2 regions of the Pseudoalteromonas ulvae UL12 genome follow, and region 2 is predicted to be linked to the other one. Evidence: riboswitches for the same ligand, from Rfam matches in the RefSeq annotation. Region 2 holds a riboswitch; the other holds the start of a gene.
The links. A riboswitch is a leader RNA that binds a small molecule or an ion and turns the genes downstream of it on or off. The one in region 2 is predicted to bind cyclic di-GMP.
Positions count from the first base shown of each region.

Region 1: it holds a riboswitch for cyclic di-GMP, as region 2 does, so the genes downstream of both, PULV_RS14305 (hypothetical protein) here and PULV_RS20825 (hypothetical protein) in region 2, are expected to answer to the same signal.

Region 1 is NZ_AQHJ01000030.1:165,294-168,474, forward strand. It holds gene ygjK (alpha-glucosidase) at 1-1,041, opposite strand, end outside; cyclic di-GMP riboswitch class I at 1,197-1,287, shown strand; gene PULV_RS14305 (hypothetical protein) at 1,431-2,009, shown strand; gene PULV_RS14310 (S9 family peptidase) at 2,224-3,181, shown strand, end outside.
Region 2 is NZ_AQHJ01000035.1:624,147-627,327, forward strand. It holds gene ppc (phosphoenolpyruvate carboxylase) at 1-479, shown strand, start outside; partial or broken gene PULV_RS20820 (methionine-R-sulfoxide reductase) at 550-900, shown strand; cyclic di-GMP riboswitch class I at 1,083-1,166, shown strand; gene PULV_RS20825 (hypothetical protein) at 1,238-1,609, shown strand; gene cdd (cytidine deaminase) at 1,674-2,582, shown strand; gene PULV_RS20835 (GGDEF domain-containing protein) at 2,579-3,181, opposite strand, start outside.

The sequences.
Region 1 (3,181 bases), on a different contig from region 2:
GTTTGCCAAGGCGTATGCATGTTTCCATGAATCCCATGCCCATGCGCCGTTAAACCAGCGGGCTGTGGTGGATGGGCTGACGATATCGTGCATAATCGCGCCTTGGGGGCTGCGCCAGTTGCCTATTAAAGTTGCCACCGCTTTGGTTTGTACCGCAAGAGGAAGTGGGGAATCGGAATTAAGCCTTTGCTGATAAGTGGCCCAGCGCTGTTGTTGCTGTTGGCTTAATTTCATAACGTGTTGCCACGCGACTGCCGATGTCTCTTCTGGGCGTTGGACATAGCGTTGCTGGGTATAAATTGTGGTGCTTTGCTGAGGTTTTATTTCCAATTCAGCATGGCTGAGATAACTGTTTTTGTGTGACGTGAGCGTCGTATCAGTACTGATCGAGCGAGTAATGTGATACTGCTCTTGGCCAGATAGCATCATCTGCCATGGTGCGCTAAGTTGGGCAAACTTGATCATTAGCTTATCGGGTGTGTTGTCAAAACGCATCTGCCAATTAGGGAAACGTTCTTGGTAGGTTTGTGTCAAAGAGAACGCCTCAAGCAGGCTTCCTTGCCATTGTATTGCCAATGGTAGTGTCTTCACGCTGAGGTTGGTTAGTTTTGTTTCAATCAACGCTGTGGATGAATTGATAAATTGCAATGAAAGCGTGAGCTGCAGTGTTGGCCATCGATAGTGCTGAATAAGTTGGCTGGGTAAGGTTTGCTGGCTATGTTGTGCGCTTTGCAGATCAAAACGTTGCTCAGTATCACGGTGGTGCAATGAAATCTGTTCGAGTTGCTTGGCGATGAATACCCCGTACTCTTGCGCAATAATCATTGGGCCCGTAAATCCACCATATTCATTCCCTGTGGCGGGTTGTAAAAAACCGTGCCAGCTTCCTAGGTCAAAAAAAGGATTAAACAGTTGGTTGCCATACTGATCAAGCTGTTGCATTGCGTTTGGAGAGCCTTGGCGATCAAGTGCTAAGTCAGCTCCAGATGCATGAGAATGTGCGATAAACAGACACAAAATTAGTAACGGGTAAAATCTCATAGGATGCTCAATCAGTTATTATTTTTGGTCTATTGTATGCAATTTGTTGTTTGTTTAGTAGCATAGAGTGAAACTTGTTTTTAGTGATAAAGAATGGTTTTATTTTTATTGATAGTATTTTAGTTTGATATTTATGGCGCTTAGGCTATGATCCGCGCTTATTTTGGCAAACTACCCGAAAGGTTAGGACGCAAAGCTTCCGGTCTACGGTCTTCTATTAAAGGCTACGACAGCGGGGTTGCTGCAACGATATCTTCGTTGTGTCTTTACAGTGCATGTACTGCTTTGTTTTGTTGCCAAATAAATTCATACGTAATAAAGGATTAGAAGGTGTATTGGTATGTTGGCGGCATGTCGCATAAAACAAGATGACTTCATAAGGTGTCGAAATGGTTAATGTATTAGCAGGTTTGTTGCCTGGTGATTGGCATATTATCCACACGTTAGAGACGGATTATCGGCTCAATAAAGGCGATAAAATTCACTTTGCATTATTTGATCAGTTAGGTGATTTACCAGAGCTATCGTTTGAGTATGAAGTCGCTCAAGCCTGTGAAGGTGAGCCTCATGTATGGCCTAAGTTGCTCTGTGAGCATATCAATAAGCATTTTAAAGTTTTACAGGCTGGACGACATTATCCCGAAATCGGCATCGTGCCCAGTTATGGTCAAAATTCTATTTTTGCCTTGCAAGCGAGTGGGATTGTGAGTGTCGATGTTCGTTTTGTGCATGCTGATACCTGTAGAGGGCGGCAGGTTGTTTTACAGCAACTGTATGATTATGTGTTTCCTCAATATCGCAGCGACTACCGGGCTGGCGATCGGGTTTATCATAGTAAAACTGATGCGGTGTATATGTGTAGGCCATGGCCGTACACTGAGTTTTGTCGTCTAGGCGAGCACATGGACGAGCAATATGAACCCGGGCTTGGAAAAAATTGGTCGCTGGCATGGCAGCGGCTAGAATAAAATATGCGTTCATCTGTCATGACGTTTTTCTTCCCTTGAGTAACCATTTATTTAGCTATATAGATAGTGGTTTCACCAAAGTCCGAGTTTTGATTAACTCGGACTTTTTTTATGGATTGGGTTAAAATACGCGCCAATTTGATCTTCTGTTTGGAAATTGTTTGTGGCTAACCCGAGTAACTGTGCACCCAAAGCGATAAAAAAACCGTTTGAAATGTCTCATCATCAACATACGCGTTGCGATAACTATTATTGGATGAGAGATGATGAACGCAATAACCCAGAGGTTATTGCGCATTTGGAAGCGGAAAATCGCTATTGTGACGCGATGCTTAAGCAACATCAGGACCTAGAAGACGCCATATTTACGGAATTAAAAGACCGTATTGTTAAAGATGACAGCACGGTTCCTGTGAAAGATGGCGCGTATTGGTATCATTCTGAAATAAGTGGCGATGATGAGTTTGCGCGATATTTTCGTGCAGAGGATGCACATGGGCTCAACAAACAACTGCTTATCGATACCAATGCACTGGCTGAACAGCATGAATACTATGACTTAGGTGAATTTTCGATTAGCCCTAATGACCGTCTGATGTCCTATTCTGAAGATACCGACAGCCGCCGTATTTATACCATTCGTTTTAAAGATTTAGTCACTGATACCTTGCTTGAAGATGTGCTCGAACACACCGAAGGGCAAGCGGTGTGGGCGAATGATAATCAAACTGTGTTTTATGTTAAAAAAGATCTCAAAACATTATTAGGTTATCAAGTGTATCGTCATTTGCTAGGTACAGCGCAGGCTGACGATGTCTTGGTTTTTGAAGAGCATGATGCCAGCTTTTTTATGGGACTTGGCAAAAGCCGCGATGAATCTCTGATCATGCTTGATTTAGAGTCAACCGAAACCAGTGATACTTGGGTGTTGGATGCGAATAATGCCCAAGGGCAGTTCACGCAATTATGCCCGCGCTCGCATGGCCACGAATATGACGCTGATAAATTAGGCGACATTTATTATATTGTCACTAATTGGCAGGCGAAAAACTTCCGTTTAATGACAGCACATCAATCGGTTATTGGTGATCAATCTAAGTGGCAGGAGATGATCGGTCATCGTGATGACATCATGCTGGAATGTGTAGAGTTATTTGATAAATATAAAGTGG
Region 2 (3,181 bases):
GCCAAAATCGACTTATGTTGCCAGCCTGGCTTGGTGCGCTAAGTGGGTTACAAGCTGCGGAAAATCGCTTTGGTAAAGAAACTTTAGAAGCAATGAACCGTGATTGGCCTTTCTTTCGTACTCGTATAGAAATGCTTGAAATGGTATTTTGTAAAGCTGATCCTTGGCTGAGTGAACATTATGATCAGCATCTCGTCAGCCCACAGCTGAGAGTGTTAGGTCAACGATTGAGAACCGAATTAATTCAAGCAATCGAATGGGTAAAAGGATACTGCGAAAATCAGACTTTACTGGCCGCTCAACCTTGGGTGCAACAGTCGATTGAATTACGTAACCCCTATACGGATCCGCTTAACGTGTTACAAGTTGAGTTGCTGCGCCGTTCTCGGGAGGAGTCCCATTTGGATGATAGCGTCCTTAATCAGGCATTAATGATCACTATGGCTGGTATCGCGGCAGGCATGCGCAATACCGGTTAATAGAGTAAGTATGAGATCACAATATATTTGCTGCCTGTTCATCGGGCAGTCGCGAGGTTAAAAGGTAAAAATGAGTCAATATAAACAACTAACACCACAAGAGCAGTATGTGATTGAGCAAAAAGGGACAGAACGTCCGTTTACTGGCCAATATACAGATTTAATGGCGCAAGGGCTCTACATCTGTAAACGGTGTGAAGCGCCTTTGTACACCTCTGAGCATAAATTTCTGTCACATTGCGGCTGGCCAAGTTTTGATGATGAAATCGCAGGGGCGGTGAAACGAGTCCCTGATGCCGATGGTCGACGAATAGAGATTGTTTGCGCTAATTGTGATGGGCATTTGGGGCATGTGTTCGAAGGTGAGGGGCTGACAGATAAAAATATTCGCCATTGTGTTAATTCGATTTCGATGAGCTTTATCTCAGCCTAACAAGAGTGCCACTAAAAGCTAACTAACTGTTTGCTAGGTGTTTGCTAAGCTTTTTAAAGGTGGTTGATTTTTTTATAACTGTGTAAGCGCCAGTGCCACAGGCTCAGAACACCAGTGCAGGCAAGGAATTTGAGTATTGACTCTAAAATCGTTGCCTGTATCATGTCCTCGCAAGTCAAAGGCAAGGTATTTGAAAAAATACTCACGCAAAGCTTCAGATCTAAGGGGAAACCTAAGATAGCTGGGCTACCAAGCAATAGTGTTTCCTTCTCTTCTTTGAATTTGCCGTTCACCTTTTTCTAGCTTTAGAGGTTTTAAGCAAATTATGTCAGATATAATTACCAGTATTAGTTACGATGAATCATTACACCTTGTGTTGGTCAAGTTAACCGGCACAGCATCATCCACAGACGTGATCCGCAATTACGATGTGATTACACGTTATGCACATGCGCGCCAATGCCAAAAATTATTGATTGATGTCACTGAGCTTCGTCATCGTTATGCGGCCGTCGAAGTCATCGATGTTATTTTAGCCATTAAAGATAAACTGGCTGGCTATGCTGTTGCACGAGTTGTAGGATTTGATGGTTATTTGCACGATTTATTGATACAAAATGCCAAGCGCTTTTCGTTAAATGCAGAAAACTTCGAATGTTTCAAAAAAGCGAAAAACTGGTTAGAAAAAGCGGCATAATTAGTTTAAATACGGATGAAAATCACATAGACTGTCTGGCCATTTTAAAAATGACAACAACAATATGTGTAAAGAACAAATAACGTCAGAATCATTCTTATCTGAACAACAATTTTCTGAGATTCTCTCGCAAGTTAAAGCAAATAAAGGCGTCCTGTGCGCTGACCAAGTTGCACATTGGGCCGTGCAGCTCTATGGTAGTCAAGACGAGCTAATGGAAGCATTGCTTCCGGTTGCTGCTAGTTTTTCTCGAGCGCCGATTTCGCAATTTAATGTTGGTGCAATCGCTGTTGGGGATGCTAACGAAGAGGGATATTGTGACTTTTACTTTGGGGCGAATTTAGAGTTTCCTTCACAAGCTCTCAGTCTTGTTGTACATGCTGAACAAGCTGCAATTAATAATGCGTGGTTAAATGGGGCAAGGAAAATAACTAAGCTTGCCATAACTGATGCACCGTGCGGTTATTGTCGGCAATTTATGAATGAGCTGGCAGATGCAGAGACATTAATCATTAGCTTAAATGGCGAGCATCATGCCTTTAGTGAATTTTTACCTATGCCATTTGGCCCTAAAGAGTTAGATAATCCGACGGCTTTAATGTCCCATCAACGGGCAAATCTTACATTAGATGACGCAAGCTTTAAAGTCTCTCAATTAGTCCAGCACGCTGAGCACAGTTACGTCCCTTATACAGACAATTTTGCAAGTAGTATGATAGTTTGTCACGATGGCAGTAAGTTTTACGGGCGTTATGCCGAAAACGCCGCTTACAGCCCAAGTTTGTCACCGCTGCAAAGCGCTATCAGCCAACTGATATTAGCTGGCAAAGACTTTAATCAAGCAACCATAAAAGCGGTCTATTTAGCCCAGATGAAAGGGCAAGAAAACCAAACAGGTGTCGCAAAAGCCGTGCTTGATAGCTACGATTTTAGTGTGCCGCTACATTTAGTGGCTTTAAAATCAGGCGTTTAAGGTTGAAAATCAAACATATTAACGATAAAGCGACTACGATTAGCCTCTTTATCGATATACATTTTTTGATCGGCTAAATGCAATGCATGGTCAGGATCGTCTCCTGATTTCAGGCATTGCATACCAACACTAACAGAAACCATATATTTCACTAAAGGTTGGTCAAGTTGCTGCTTAAACAACTCGATGTCATCGATTAATTCACTACAAATTAAGACAAATTCATCGCCTCCTAAACGATAGGCTTTATCATTGGGATAAAGCCTACTAAGGGAATGAGAAAAGGTCGCTAATAATTCATCACCAATGTGGTGGCCATATTTGTCGTTGGCATTTTTGAAATTGTTTAAGTCAAAGTAATAAAGGTAGGCTTGATCGAAATGTTGTTGCTCGAAATGCTCAAAAAAAGCACGTCGGTTAAATAATCCTGTCAGTTCATCGTGGTAAGCTAAAAATCGTAAGTCTTTTTCAAGTGTGATACGCCGTTCAATTTCGACTCGCAATTGCTCTATTTTGCTAAGCCGACTCTTGGCGATTCTTAATAGACAATAACAAATTAAAATTAAGCCAATATGTTTAATGGGGGTGTCGAGAACATT